Regions from separate parts of the Tuberibacillus sp. Marseille-P3662 genome, predicted to be linked through region 2. Evidence: riboswitches for the same ligand, from Rfam matches in the RefSeq annotation. Region 2 holds a riboswitch; the other holds the start of a gene.
The links. A riboswitch is a leader RNA that binds a small molecule or an ion and turns the genes downstream of it on or off. The one in region 2 is predicted to bind lysine.

Region 1: it holds a riboswitch for lysine, as region 2 does, so the genes downstream of both, dapA (4-hydroxy-tetrahydrodipicolinate synthase) here and B9Y89_RS15905 (Na+/H+ antiporter NhaC family protein) in region 2, are expected to answer to the same signal.

Annotation. Positions count from the first base shown of each region.
Region 1 covers NZ_FXBS01000006.1:1,598,736-1,606,904, reverse strand. Annotated here, with positions in the region: gene B9Y89_RS16670 (NADP-dependent oxidoreductase) at 1-971, shown strand, start outside; gene B9Y89_RS16665 (NAD(P)H-quinone oxidoreductase) at 1,015-1,992, shown strand; gene dapA (4-hydroxy-tetrahydrodipicolinate synthase) at 2,362-3,249, opposite strand; lysine riboswitch at 3,399-3,583, opposite strand; gene B9Y89_RS16650 (DMT family transporter) at 3,768-4,694, opposite strand; gene B9Y89_RS16645 (hypothetical protein) at 4,850-5,305, shown strand; gene B9Y89_RS16640 (FadR/GntR family transcriptional regulator) at 5,511-6,239, shown strand; gene B9Y89_RS16635 (L-lactate permease) at 6,462-8,169, shown strand, end outside.
Region 2 covers NZ_FXBS01000006.1:1,436,858-1,445,026, forward strand. Annotated here, with positions in the region: gene B9Y89_RS15890 (thermonuclease family protein) at 1-50, shown strand, start outside; gene B9Y89_RS15895 (cell wall hydrolase) at 206-769, shown strand; gene B9Y89_RS15900 (AbrB/MazE/SpoVT family DNA-binding domain-containing protein) at 887-1,165, opposite strand; gene B9Y89_RS15905 (Na+/H+ antiporter NhaC family protein) at 1,373-2,977, opposite strand; lysine riboswitch at 3,115-3,302, opposite strand; gene B9Y89_RS19665 (PTS sugar transporter subunit IIA) at 3,440-3,895, opposite strand; gene B9Y89_RS15910 (PTS fructose transporter subunit IIC) at 3,916-5,334, opposite strand; gene B9Y89_RS15915 (BglG family transcription antiterminator) at 5,361-7,325, opposite strand; gene B9Y89_RS15920 (glycosyltransferase family 2 protein) at 7,440-8,169, opposite strand, start outside.

The sequences.
Region 1 (8,169 bases), 160 kb from region 2:
TGCCGACCGAGGAAACCTTTGAATTTAGAGAGGTTCCTATCGCTGATCCGAAAGCTGGTGAAGTGCTCGTCCGCACTTTATATCTTTCAGTTGATCCATATATGAGGGGGAGAATGAGTGATGCGAAATCCTATGTCGAGCCTTTCCAAGTCAATGAAGTTATTCCCGGTGGTATTGTCGGAGAAGTTGTTCAATCGGAATCCGATCACTTAAAAGTAGGGGATAAAGTCATTGGGATGCTAGGCTGGCAGAAATACAATACTGTCGAAGCAACAACTGTACGTCAAGTTGATGAAACGATTGCTCCTTTATCGGCTTATTTAAGTGTCCTTGGGATGACTGGACTGACAGCGTATTTTGGTTTGCTTGATATTGGTCAGCCGAAAGCAGGCGAAACGGTTGTCGTTTCCGGTGCAGCTGGTGCTGTTGGAATGGTTGTTGGTCAGATAGCAAAGATAAAGGGTGCCCGCGTTGTTGGGATTGCCGGATCGGAAAAGAAAACGACATTCCTTGAGCAAGAACTCGGATTTGATGCGACGATCAATTATAAAACAACTGACAACATGGAGCAGGCGCTTGATGAAGCATGTCCGAATGGTGTTGATGTTTATTTTGATAATGTCGGCGGTCCAATATCTGATGCGGTTATGAATAGATTGAATGACTTTGCGCGTATTCCCGTATGTGGTGCGATTTCATCATATAACAAGACAGACGATGATTTAGGACCCAGAATCCAACCGAAACTTATTAAAAGCCATGCCATGATCAAAGGATTCGTGGTTCAAGATTATGCTGATCGTTTTAAAGAAGGCACACAGGATCTCGGTAAATGGTTATCTGAAGGTAGAATCAAATACGAAGAAACGATTGTTGAAGGTTTTGATAATGTTCCGCAGGCTTTTCTAGGGTTATTTAAAGGTGAAAATCTCGGAAAACAATTGGTCAAAGTAAGTGAACCTTCAGAATAACAGCTTATCTGATCCCAAACTGTTAAAGTAGGAGGCAGCGGCAATGAAAGCGATTCTTGTAGAAGACGAATTCAAACAACTATATATAGGTGACACCGAGCAACCGACAATATCGGCTTCAGACTTGCTTGTTAAAGTCAAAGCAACGGCACTGAATCGCGCCGATCTAATGCAAAAGCAGGGGAACTATCCACCCCCAAAAGGAGCATCACCGATCCTGGGCCTTGAGATGAGCGGTGTCATTGAAGAGACTGGTGAAAATGTCCAAGGTTGGAGAAAAGGTGATCGGGTATTTGGGTTGCTGCCCGGTGGCGGTTACGCCGAATATGTGACGATTCCTGCGGATATGGCGATGCCCATACCAGATTCACTTTCCTTTGAGGAAGCAGCGGCGATTCCAGAAGTGTTTTTGACCGCTTATTTAAATATGTTCCAACTGGGCGGCTTAGGCAAAAACCAAAGCGTGTTAATTCATGCTGGTGCCAGCGGCGTTGGTACCGCAGCTATTCAACTGGCTCGTGAAGCTGGAGCGAGATCCATTGTGACTGCAGGAACAGATGAAAAAAGGGATTTTTGTCTATCGCTTGGTGCTGAAACAGCGATTGATTATAAAGCAGGACCGTTTGAATCAAAGGTGAAAGAGGCAACCCATGGAACAGGTGTTAATCTCATTCTTGATTTCATTGGTGCTCCGTACTGGGAACAAAATATCCGGTCACTTGGCGTTGACGGAAGGTTGGTTTTGATCGGTGTCATGGGCGGTGCCAAAGTTAGCGATGTCGATTTAAGTCAATTGCTTTTTAAAAGAATCCAAGTGATTGGAACCGCTCTTCGATCGAGAACAGTTGAACAAAAGATTGATCTCACCCGACGCTTTTCTGAATTTGCATTGCCGCTATTTAATCAAGGTCGTTTGCAGCCTGTGATTGATTCGGTTTGGAGCTGGAAAGAGGTCAACGAAGCCCATCAATACATGGAACAGAACAAGAATGCAGGAAAAATCGTTCTGCAGGTTCAATAAATATCGTTTTGTGAATGGGAGGGAGTCTAATGGCAGTCCAATTTGAAACTCAACAAGATGCTATGATCACGCTTGAAGAGATGACTCATCATGGACAAATGACAATGGTGGTTTTCGTTCGCCATCTTGGTTGACCAGTGTGTCGAGCTTATCTCACGCAGTTGCGTGAGCGCATTGATGAATTTAATGCCCTCGGTGTAGCTGTCTACGTTGTAGCGCCATCCAAAGCGTCCTTGATCAGCCAATTTTTGGATGCCTTTGGACCGTTCCCATTTTAGAACCGACAATCGTATCATTTCATGCACAAAAAAAGCTGGCTCACGGGCCAGCTTTTTTTATAAATCGTGCTGTATAGAATCACTATAATGGTTAACCTGCCACGTTATGGGTAACGAAATGCAACGTGTGCTCAAGTGATTGTTTTTCTTCTTGATCTAATGGCATTAGTGGCAGCCGAACCGATCCAACATCCACACCTGAAAGTTTAAGTGCTTCTTTAACAGGGGCCGGACTTGGTGCCATAAATAGCGACTTCATGATCGGCAGTATGCTCTGGTGGATGGCAGCCGCGTTTTGCGGTTCACCACGCAGATAGCTGCGAACCATTTCCTGCATATCATTGCCGATAACATGTGAAGCCACCGAGATGATACCGTCTCCGCCAATGGCAAGCGTCGGAAGTGTCAGGCTGTCCTCTCCGCTATATAGAGTGAATGAGGCATCGGTCTCATGAATAATCTTAGTCATTTGATCAAGATCGCCGCTAGCCTCTTTAACGGAGACAATATTGTTAATCTGCGATAGGCGGATGATTGTCTCAGCGGTCATGCCGACAGCACTCCGACCAGGAATGTTATAGAGCATCACCGGCAGCGTTGTGGCTTCAGCAACGGTTTTAAAATGCTGGAACATACCTTCTTGAGACGGTTTGTTGTAATAGGGTGTGACGAGCATAATGCCGTCAACCCCGATGGTTTCAGCCTGCTTCGTCAGCTCTATAGAAGCTTGAGTGTTGTTAGAACCTGTACCAGCAATCACTGGAATACGTTTCTTCACCGTTTTCATGACGAACTGTAATAAAGAAAGTTTTTCTTCTTTCGAGAGCGTTGGCGATTCGCCGGTGGTGCCAGCGACAACCAGCGCATCTGTCCCATTGGCAATTAAATGGTTGATCAGATTTTCAGTTTTTCCGTAATCGATGTTGCCATCTTGGTCAAAAGGTGTGACCATGGCAGTTAGAACGTTACCAAAATTCATTCTTGCCACCTCTATTCATGGATTCGGGTACTACTCACACAGACTTGGGGGGACGGTAAGTATGAATAGAGGGTATCTCATCATAACTTAAAACCACAAAAAACACCAACGAGGGCCGTTGGTGCATCATCGTCAATTCCCGTTATGATGCGTGAGATAGCCCTCCATATAGCCAGAATCGCTATATGACAGCTCTGCATTTGTTCAACGCAAAACCAGTGCAACAGAATGATGAGTATCTGCTCACTTCGGCAAATCCCCCTTTCGGCAACCGTCAACAGAGCTCATTCTCCTCAGGAAGCTTACTGATGGTCTTTGCACCTCTATCCTCACTTCAACTTTATATTGAAGTAAAGCGAATATAATTATAATTACAATATACCAAACATTGAGGCTGAATGCAATGCAATAGTTGTTTTAAACTAATGGAATGATTTTTGTGGAGAATAACATGGTTGGAAGAGGAATTGGCCTGGTCAAGAGGTGCCTGCCATATTTTCTTCAGGCACCTTTACTTTTTAGTGATGATTAATTTTCTTTGCGTTGATTTCTTCAAAATGTCTCCGGTGTTCAATAACGCCAGTTCCGAGAATGACGCCTGCCATGATAAAAATGAACCCAAAAATTTGACCAAAGTGAATGATTTCTCCTAAAAATACGTAGGAGCCAATGAGTGAGAAGAACGGGACAAGATTATTGAAAATCGCTGTTTCCCCAGCGCCAAGATGTTGAATCGCGTTATTAAACAGCATGTGACCAAGCCCAGTAGCTAGAACAGCAGAACCTAGAAAAATCAGCCAAATCCATCCAGGCGCTGTACCGAACGTCTCGAGTCCTGCTGGCTCAATTTGTCTGCCAACGAGAAAGAGGAGGATCGATCCGCTTACGAGCATTATGCCAGTAATAAGACGAGCGTCCAGTGTTTGTGTGACCTTCTTAATAAAAACGAAACTTGTGGCCTGAGACAAAACAGCTAAAAGAACGAATAGATCGCCTAGTGACGCACTCCCAATTCCCCCGCTGCCATTAAGGACGACAAAGGCGACGCCCACAAACCCCAGAACAATACCAAGCAAGCGTAAAGGGGTGAGCCGATCACCGAGAAACAACATAGCAAATATAGAGGTTGTTAACGGTACTAATCCTAAAATCAGCCCGCCATTAGATGCGGTTGTTTGTGAGAGGCCAGTCGCCAAAAGAGAATGATGGGCGAATACACCCGTTAAGGCAATCAATGCAATATATCCAGTTTCTTTTTTGTTCAATTTTCTGAACTCGTTTTTCGCGAGAAGGACACCCAAAACGACGATTCCGGCAGTTAAGATTCGAAACGCCTGTATAGTTATTGGTGAAAAATAATCAACCAAAACTTTAATGGCGATCACGTTAAAGCCCCAAACCATCATCAAACATAGTAACAGACCGTAAATCAATCCCTTGTTCACAAAACCCCTCGCTTTCGAAACAATATCAATTAGATTATTTTACCATAGATAATGGACTTACCCTAAACAAAAATTTATATTACATTTTTTTGAAGACCACGTGAGAGTATGGGTAATCTGTGGAATGGGAATTGTATTCACAAAGGAGTAAAATTATGATCGGATTAATCATCGCAACACTTGTCTTTAACTTCATTGCATTTAAAACAAATAAACGATTATCATCCATTCAAATTGCTCATATTTGGGTTTTTACAATTGCACTTCAACAAAGTTTTGATATTTATGTTGATGTTAAATACCATGGCTACTGGTACTTCTCAAATGGGGTTGACTGGAGGGCAATTCCTGCACACTTAGCACTGCTACCGCCTGTTAATATGATGATAATCAATGGGTTTCCTTTTAACAGCTCGGTGTTAAAAAAAGTGCGTTACTTAATCCTTTGGGAAATTGCGTTGCTCACTTATGAAAGTATCACGCTGTTACCAAGTCCCTGGGGGTACTTTCATTACGGTTGGTGGAACATGTGGCATTCGGTTTTTGTTAACCCTATACTTCTCATCATATTATTACTATATTATAAATGGATCAGCCGGGCGTGCTCTTGAACCAATACTGTGCGAATGAGGGGATATTGTGGATACAGCGGTAAACAGCAACAACGGCTTCAAATTCCTTTTATGAATCTCATCACTTCAAATCTTTTTGGGGATTTAGGAAAAGTTATTAAAAACACCGATGCTTTTATTTATTGCCGCTCTAGGGTTGCTTCGCTAAAATAGGGGTAGTATGTAACAAATAGGGGTGGAACGATTGGTATATAAGCAAATTCGGACCCGAAAGATCTACGAGGAAGTCGCAGATGAACTATTAGATATGATAAAAAGAGGCGATTTATCACCAGGTGCCAAACTTGATTCTGTTGAGCAGCTTGCGGAAAATTTCAATGTTGGCCGCTCGGCAATCCGTGAAGCTTTAAGTGCGCTGCGGGCGATGGGCATTTTAAAGATGCATCAAGGCGAAGGGACGTATATTCGTGAATTTGATCCAAAAACCTTGTCATCATCCGTTTTAACAGCTGTGCTGATGAATAAAAAGGATGTCAAAGATTTGCTGCAAGTAAGAAAGATCCTTGAAAAAGGAAGTGTGTCATTAGCGGCTGAACATGCTACAGAAGCCGATCTGAAGCCCATTTTTGCAGCATTAGAAGCGATGAAACACGCGAACGGTGATGAAGAACTTGGTGAAAAAGCGGATTTGGACTTTCATATGGCCATCGTAAGGGCCTCAGAGAACCGGTTTTTAGTTGACCTTATGGATAGTGTTTCAGAAACGATGGTTGCGGCGATGCGTGAGACAAGACGTGTTTGGCTCTATTCTAAAGAAACAACGCTTGATCGGCTCTATGAAGAACATAGACAAATTTATGAGGCGATTAAACAAGGACAACCGGATGAAGCTGAAACTTTAATGATGTCCCATCTGACTGAGGTTGAGAACATTCTTTTAAAATATTTACCTAATGCAGCAAATACAGTATGAAAAATCAAGATATAAAGTTAAGCATTGTGACCGGGGTGGTTTCCATATGAAGCCATCCGGATTCAGATTTCTTAATCTTCTGGCGTAGCAATATTCAAGAGCAAGAAAATATTTTTATTGACTTGTATTATGTAAGCGCTTTTTATACAATGGGTCTTAGATGGTGTTAAGTCATCAGATGACCAGATGAACATATCTTAATATGAAGGAGGTATTAATTAGATGAGCATAGGGATGTTGTCACTCATCGCTCTTATTCCCATTATCTCAGTATTTGTATTCTTAGTTATTTTACGATGGCCGGCAAAATGGGCCATGCCTGTTGCACTAGTTGTAACCGTTATCGTAGCTGGTTTGGTTTGGCAAGTGCCAACTAATCAGATTGGGGCGGCTGCAATCAAGGGTCTATTTACGGCACTTGAAGTTGGTTTGATTGTTTTTGGAGCTATTTTGTTGTTGAACACGTTGAAGGAAAGTGGTGCGATTCACACCATTCGTAAGGGCTTTACAGCGATAACACCTGATCGGAGAATCCAAGCGATTATCATCTGTTGGTTATTTGGATCTTTTTTAGAAGGGGCAGCTGGATGGGGAGCTCCCGCTACAATCGTTGGTCCGTTACTTGTGGGGATTGGTTTTCCAGCTATGGGCGCCGTTATGGTGGCTTTAATCCTTGAATCTACGCCTGTATCTTTCGGAGCGATTGGCACTCCCATATTAGTGGGAGTGAACTCAGGGCTAAAAGGTTCAGATATCGTAGGGGAACGTGTCGCTGAAGTCGGGACGAGTTATATGGGCTTCATTGACGGGATTGGCGGTGAAGTGGCTATTTTCCATGGTATTGTGGGCATTTTAATGCCACTGTTTTTGTCAGCGATGTTAACGCGATTTTTTGGCAAAAAAAAATCAGCTAGAGAAGGACTCGCGGTGTGGAAATTCGCTATCTTTACGGGTTTTGCCTTTTCAGTGCCGTACGCATTAGTGGCCAATATTCTCGGACCTGAATTTCCAGCTTTGTTAGGCGGATTAATTGGTTTGGCAATTGTTATACCGGCCGCAAGAAAAGGACTTTTCATGCCGAAACAAACTTGGGATTTTGACGACCGAAAAAATTGGGATCCTGAATGGATCGGGAATCTAAAGGTTACTGAGGATGGACAGCCTGTACGAAAAATTGGCATGATGTCGGCTTGGATGCCGTATTTATTAGTGGCAGTGTTATTAGTTGTAACGCGTATATCTTCACTACCGTTTAACGGTTGGCTAAAATCCTGGGTCATTTCCTTAGAAGATTTATTTGGCACGGGGATGACGGTATCAACTCAACCGTTGTATGTACCGGGAACTGTTTTTGTTATCGTATCGTTGATTGTCGTCTTCCTGCATCGCATGAAGGCCCCTGAATATGGGCGCGCCGTTAAAGATTCGTTTAAGACAGTTGTCAGTGCCATGGCGGCGTTGATTTTTACGGTGCCAATGGTACAAATTTTTATTAATTCAGGTGTGAATGCGGCTGATTTTGCAAGCATGCCACTAGTATTGGCTGAGAGCATGTCAAACCTCGTCGGGGATGTCTGGCCCGTTGTTGCTCCAACGATCGGTGCTATCGGGGCCTTTGTTGCCGGCAGTAATACCATCAGTAACATGATGTTCTCCCTTTTCCAATTCGGTGTCGGTGATTCAATTGGAGCCACTCCTGAGACCGTTGTTGCTTTACAGGCGGTGGGTGGTGCCGCCGGTAATATGATTTGTGTGCATAACGTTGTTGCGGCCTCAGCGGCTGCTGGACTGCTTGGTAAGGAGGGAACCATCATCCGGAAAACGCTGATCCCGACAGCTTTCTATGTTGTATTTGCCGGGGCATTGGGATTTGTTGTTATTAATGGCATTGGTTTCAATATTGGAACGTTGCTTCTTGTTATCGTGTTGG
Region 2 (8,169 bases):
ATCAACTTGACCATGATGGCGATGGTCAAGTCTGTGAAACCCTACCATAACTAGGAGCAACATTCCTATCCCTTCTATTTTCAGCCCAAACTGATTACAAATTCTTTAAAAAGATTAACTTTCAGCTATGACCCAATAACAAAAATATTAAAACCCCAATAAATCAGATATTTATTAGAATATTTGTTGCCAGAGGTGATAATAGATGAAAAAAATCTTTGCAATCATTGTGGCTATTACTTTGCTAATAATCCCGATGCAAACCATGGCCTATACGGTAAAAGGGAATGACACGCTTTGGGAAATTGCCCAAGATCATCACTTATCAGTGGACAAGCTGCTTAATATAAATCCACAAATCAAGAACCCGAATCTTATTTATCCGGGGCAAAACATTCAATTGTATGCCATCTCAGAAGAGGAACATCGATTATTGGCTAAATTAGTTCATGCCGAAGCTCGCGGGGAACCCTTTAAAGGAAAAGTCAGTGTCGCGGCAGTTGTTCTTAACCGTGTCAGCTCAAATGAGTTCCCTGACAACATCCATGATGTTATCTACCAAGACCACCAATTCACACCCGTGGCCAATGGCACTCTAGCTCAGGCCGACCCGTCAGACGATGATTATAAAGCTGTTGATCAGGCCATTGCTAAGCGAGGATCAGGCAAGGGTTCCCTATTCTTTTACAATCCAGACCTAGCGGATAGTCAATTCCTAGAAGGATTAACAACAACAACTGTTATCGGCAATCATGTCTTTAAAAAATAATGAACGTCCGGAGAGCCCTATGCTCTTCGGACGTTTCTTTATGCTAGTTCACAAAAAAAAGGCAAGAAATGAATTCCTGCCTTGCCTCTACCATTTAGATTTAACGTAGATGCACCGTTATTTGACGAAATAACTTTCAATTTCGTCTTTTAATCGTTTGGCACCTTCAGGACTTAATGCCACTTTACCATCTGCAACGGTGAAATTATCAGAGGTTACTTCGCCCGTGACCTGGCAAGCCATGGCAGGGTGGTATTTTTTCAAAATAACTTTTTCCCCATCAATAAAAATCTCCAGCGGATCTTTGGTGTCAATGTCTAACATGGAGCGCAATTCTTTCGGAATGACAATTCGCCCTAGTTCGTCCACTTTACGTACAATACCTGTCGATTTCACCTCTATCAATCTCCTTGTGAAAAAATTATTTCTATTTTTAACAAAATAATACCATAGTCACCAGCTTAAAGTCTAGGAAAATAATACAAACAATGCTAATCATCACAGTTTTCGGAACACAATCAACAATTTTGACGGAATGGATCTAATAATGACGAAAAAATAACCGGCCTTCATGTTAACGTAAAGACCGGATTTTTATTCGTTTTAAGTTTGATCGGGTTCATGCCCGCCATAAGTGCCTTTCAAATACCAGACAACCCCGATGAATAGGACGATCGATACAATGAAACCGATCGTTGCACTTCCCGTAAAACCAAGGACGAGATAGCCGATCACACTGATAATGCCAGCAACAATCGCGTAAGGTAATTGTGTTAAGACATGATCAATATGATTACAGCCTGCCCCTGTCGACGACAAAATCGTCGTATCAGAAATCGGTGAACAATGATCACCTAATACGGAACCTGAAAGAACAGCAGCAAGCATCGGTAACATATAAGTCACGTCAATCGTGGCTGCAATTTGTCCTGCAATGGGCAGCATTAGACCAAATGTGCCCCATGATGTCCCTGTTGAGAACGCCATGAAAGCCGAAAGAATAAATAACAACGCCGGCAAGAAACCAATGGGAAGGTTCAAGTCATGGACGAGTCCAGCAAGATATTGACCCGTTTGTAGTTCGCTAATGATCGTGTTAATCGTCCAAGCTGTGATTAAAATATAAATGGCTGGTAGCATTGATTGAATGCCACTTTTAACACCCATCCAGAACATTCTAAAGGAATATCCTTTTGGTAAAAATAAGATGACCGTTACAATAAGGCCAAAAAGGCCACCATAAATAAGTGACTTGGCCACAGCAGTATTTTCGAAAATACTAAGCACATTCACAGAATCACCAGCAGCAGCAACAACTTGATAGCCGGTATAGATCATGGCACCGACTGTACCGATGACAAGGGCAACGATGGGCCAGATGAGGTCACCTATATTTCCTTTATCGCTTTCCGGCAAGTCGGATTGTTGTCCGGGAACATGGCGATCATCACCAAGCACGTCTCCACTTGTCATGGCTTTATCTTCCAATTTCCTCATCTTTCCAAAGCTAATATTCAACCAAGCCGTGGCAATCACAAGCAAAATAGCGAGCACCGCATATAGATTCATGGGAATGATATATAAGAAACCAGTAAAGGCACTGTAATCGGTCACCTGATGCGCCGTGAGCACAGTTCCGATTAACCCAATGATGTAAGCCCCCCAACTCGACACCGGGGAAATAACACAAACGGGCGCAGCCGTCGAATCGAGAAAATAGGCCAATTTCGCACGAGACATTCGGTGACGATCTGTCAAGGGACGACTCACTTGGCCAACAGCGAGTGAATTAAAATAATCATCAATAAAAACGATAATACCTAATACCACTGTTAATAGTTGTGCGCCCTTCCGTGTCTTCACTCGTTTAATTGCCCAATCACCAAAGGCTCTTGTTCCCCCGGCCATCGAAATCAAGGCCGTCATAATGCCTAATATGACTAAAAATAGCAGAATAAAAATATTCCAAGTGTTAAAATGCCAATTGGATTCATTCGAAGTAACAAAAATGTCACGGACCGTATTAAAGATTTTTGCCAGACCACCGGGAACATTAAATTGATTTAACATCATCGCCCCGACAACAATACCGACACCTAAGGACAAAATGACGCGACGAGTTAGAATCACCATTAGAATTGCTAATAGTGGCGGAATCAACGAATAAACGGTATTGGCATATTCGATATCCCCCAGGAATTGAAACATGATATGTCCCCTCCTTTATCATATGTTTTTCTCCATTTTAACGCACAATCATCCATGATCTCTCTTTTTTAAACCATAAAAAAAGACAATGATAGACGAGAACACCTATCATTGCCTGATATATCGGTTGCTCCCATCTGAACGTAAGTGCTCCACCTAGGGACAAAACTCCCCCAGCCGTGACAGCGCCGCACTTTTTCAGGTACGACTCCAGCTTAGAAGATGACGACGCTTCCCAAGCTTCGGCGAAATCCCCTTTCCATAACGATCAACGGTGGTCAACCTTCCGTCATGTACTGATGATTTTCGCACCCCAAACCTATCAGATGTTTGATACAATACTTTATTATATGATTGTGACAAACTGTATTATATTAAAACATTAAATCATATGCAATGTTTTTTTATTTTATAATTATATTTTAATCCCGGCAGCGCATTGTTCCTAGGATTAACACCTGATTAACCAATTTCCTCCACTAACTTGAGCACAGCTTCTTTTGACTTCACGTTTTTCAATGATTCACGAAATTCACCGTCCATAAGTTTGCGAGAAAGCTGCTGTAAAATTTTCAAATGCTCGTCTCCAGCATTTTCCGACGGAACAGCGATCATGAAAATGAGATGTGCATCAGTTCCATCCATGCTGTTCCAATCAACACCTTGTTGATGTAAACCAAAGGCAACACGCGGGCTTTCAACAGCCGCTGATTTGCCATGCGGAATCGCGATGCTGAAACCGATGCCGGTACTGCTTTCTTGTTCACGATCATATAAAGCCTGCTTAAATGCTTCCTTTTGAGATAAATGACCCGCCTCAGCAAGCATGTCCACCATTTCATCCATGACGGCATCTTGAGATTGTCCTTGTAAATCGAGATTAATAATATCTTCTGTCATAAGTGATGTGATTTTCATCAATCATCAATCCTTTCTGATTATGATACTTCTTGTTCAACATTTTTCTTAAGGATGTTGGCTAGTAGTGCTGTAATGATTACACCGACAATGATGGCGACAAAGAACATTAACACGTGGTCAACAGCCTGAAATACGGCGACAATTGGACCGCCATGTGGCACACTATCAGTCACATTACCGACCATGGCCATTGCCCCGGCAACCATCGAACCAACGACAATACTTGGAATCACACGAAATGGATCTCGTGCTGCAAAGGGAATCGCGCCTTCAGTAATACCAACGAGCCCCATCGCTAAAGCGGCTTTACCCGTTTCTTGTTCCTCACCATAATATTTACGATTATTTAGTACGCTGGCAAGTCCCATACCAAGTGGTGGAACCGGTATCGCCGCAGCAACAGCCCCCATGATCATCGGATTACCGGCACCAATCATGGCCGCACCAAACAAGAAGGCAACTTTATTAAAGGGCCCTCCCATATCCACAGCGACCATGCCTCCAAGAATAAGTCCCAGTATGATTTTACTGCTCCCTTGCATGCCGTTTAACCAGGATTCTAAGCCAGACATAATATTAGCAATCGGTGTTCCGAGAACAAAAATAAAAATAATGCCGACTAGAACGGAGGTTAATAACGGTATAATTAAAATCGGCATAATCGGTTGAATCATTTCCGGAACTTTAACCGATTTTATCCATTTAGCTATATAACCAGCTAGGAAACCAGCGATAATACCTCCTAAGAAACCCGCACCTGCTTCACTACCATATAAACCACCATGTGCAGCAATATAACCGCCGACCATACCTGGCGCTAATCCAGGGCGATCGGCAATACTCAATGCGATAAAGCCAGCCAGAATCGGTACCATAAAGCTAAAAGCGGCACTGCCGATGTCATTGATCGCATGCCATATCGAATCTTCGGGAATTTTAAAACCGTTTTCCGTTGGTGTTCCACCGAAACCAATTGATAATGCTATGAGTAGTCCTCCAACCACGACAAATGGAATCATGTAGGAAACCCCATTCATTAGATGACGGTAAATGGGATTTTGTTTTCTTTCCTTTGTAGTTTCAGCAGTGGACGTCGATGGTTCACCTTCATCTTTGGCATCACCATATACATCAACATCACCGTTTTCGAAAGCCTGTACTAGTTCCTTCGGCCGGCGGATACCATCGGAAACGGCGACTTCGATTAACTTTTTGCCTTCAAACCTTTGCTTATCAATTTGTTTATCTGCCGCTATAATAATCCCATCGGCTTCACGAATGTCCTCTTCAGTCAACTCGTTTTCGGAACCAATAGACCCTTGTGTCTCGACTTTCATGTCTACATCAAGTTCTTCTGCGGCTTTTTGTAAGTTTTCCGCCGCCATATAAGTATGGGCAATCCCATTAGGACATGATGTAATCCCTAACAGTTTCATTGGTGTCCCCCCTTAACATACTAAGATTAAGATTTAAATTGTTTCAGAACCGCATTCGGGTCCGTTTGTGTCTTTAGTGTTTCAAGCAATGGCAGATCGTCTTCCAGCGCTGCCAATTCCTTAAATAAAACCTCTGTTTCCTCTTTACCCATATCCCCCAAGGCTAATATCAAAACAATCTGGACTTGTGATTCTCCCCAAGGCATCGGCTCATCGAGGACAGCCAGTGCAATAGCGGTTTCATAGATAAACGACGGTGAACCGTGCGGAATCGCCAGACCATTGGATAACGCCGTATCAGCCCGGTAATCCCGTTTCACAGCGCTTTCTGAATAATTTTGACTGACATAGCCCCCTTGATACAAGGCATGCCCCATTGCTTCAATAAGAGCGAAGCGATGCTCAGTTTTAGGATGAATAAAGATTAAATCTTTATTCAGTAAGCGGCCTATAACGTGATAACGGGGTGTCGGCTGCGATCCCTGTTCTAAAGGACCAGTGAGGAACCGGGATATTTTATTTTGATCCGTTTCAGACAGAACAGGTGTAATCGTCACGACAGGATAGTTTTGAAGTTCAACCGGCACGGTACTAATCACAAAATCAGGTCGACTATAATGAACGGTTCGTGTGATATCATTGACGCTCACCGTATCAATGACGTCAATTTGCGGAAACGACCTGTTGAGCTTGGCCTGAATCAGGTTCGACGTCCCCATGCCTGTTGAACAGGCAATAAGTGCCCGATAGCGCTGATCATGTTCACTTATCCTTTCCAGCGCCGCCTGAATATGCAAGGACAGGTACGCAGCTTCATCCTCTGGTATCGTGACATCAAAGCACTGTTCTAATTCCGGTAAAATAAAATGAATGAGTTCAAAACTATAGCGATAATTCGCTTTGATCTGTTCTAACAATGGATTGTGCAATGTCAACCCATACTTCAGTCGATTCAGTGCCGAATGAAGATGCATGATTAACCCATGACGTAAATGCTGATCGTTTTTACTCGATACTCCAATGAAGTCCTCTAAACAATCAACAACAAGATCAGCCGCTTTCAGTGCATCAGGATCAATTTTGCTAAAAGCTTGGGCAAAAGCACGATGGGAGAGCTCTTCGTGTCCCTGAATTTTTGCACCGATTAAGTGCAGGGTGATATAACCTACCTCGCTTTCAGGAAGCACCATGGCCAATAATTTTTCCAAATGATTCGCAAATCGTTCCGCCAAAGCAAATTCATCGTACGTTCTCAATCTCTTCAGTTCCTCAAATGCCATATTAATTTGGTGGCCCCGCTTGACTCTTCTCGCAGCAATCCCAATATGTACCATGAGATTCATAATCGCTTCATCTGTAAAGTTATAGGGTAAGGCGCTTTCAAGTTTGCGTATAAAACGCTCAATCACTAACATTTCCTGTTGTGGCAACAATCCCTTCATTCCCGCCTGATGCCAGATCAATGCCACTTGTGATCGCTGGTTCAGTTGGTGGATGATCTGTGCCAGCGCTTGCCGCCAATCTTGCTCCTTACCCCGGACCTGCAATCCAACTCGAGGTTTTCTGATTAACCGCAAATTCAATCCAGATAACTTATCTTGAACGGCTTGAATATCATGACGCATTGTAGCTTTACTGACATATAAAGCATCAGCCAACTGTTGTAAGGTATACGTTTCTGATTCAAGCAACCGCTTAGACGCTTGAAGCACCCGCGTTTCAGGGTCATTGTCATCGGCTTGTCCACTATGTTCGATGGCTGCTTTCATCGTCTCTTTTGTTGGTTCATCAGCATTAAGAACAACACCAGTACCAGGCTTACGAATTAAATCAGCAGATTCAAAGGTTTCCAACCACTCATTGATGAGCTTAAGATCTGTGCGCACTGTCTTTTCTGAGCAATTGAGCATTCTAGCTAACGCCCCGGTTGATATCGGTTCACGTGTCTCTACAAGTAACTGAATCAATTGTTTTTGTCTATGGTTGAACATAATGACCACCCTTGAAGTCAGCCCCATCTTCTATTATAAAACCGTTTTCATGATCAATCGTTTAAACCTTTACCGTAGATTACGGTAAAGGATATATGATTTATTGACGCCGTCTCAAATGTCAATCCGATGTTTCATAGGGTCAAATGGTTTCTCCTGTTCAGCCAGTTTCCAGTATGACATGGGCCGGCGCAGGTTCCACTTTTGAAAGAAGCGGGTCCGGTTGTCTTTATAAACTTGATTGTAGTGCCATGGCAAGTTCGCAAATGATTGACCGCCGTAATGATGAATATAGACATCATCTGCAACCCATAATCGATAATCAGCAATTAGAGTACGAAGGGACAGGTCATCATCTTCAAAGTTGCCGGGATAAAATTGTTCATCAAATCCGCCCACTTCTGTGAGTAACGACCGGCGAAAAACCATGCACATTCCGCTTAGTTGCTCAACCTCATAACCCTGAGAATGGTGCTGATCACGCCAGCGATCGGCAAACAGGTGAATATCTTCCGCAGACTTATAAGGCATATGATAAATCCGTTGCTTAGGTAAAATCCTATTTGAACGCGGACCGACAATGCCGATCGTTGGATCACGCCTGAGCCATTTCACTAAATTGCTCAGCCATTCTTTCGTTACAAACGTATCGTTATTCAACAATACGATGGTATCACCGTTCGCCGCACGTAATCCTTGATTACAAGCTGCTGCAAATCCCTTGTTCTCATCATTAAATACACCCATCACCGTTTCCAAACTCTTGATATACGCTTGGGTACCGTCTGAAGAACCGTTGTCTACGATTATCAACTCAAACGGTTGGGGTGTATATTGCCAAAGA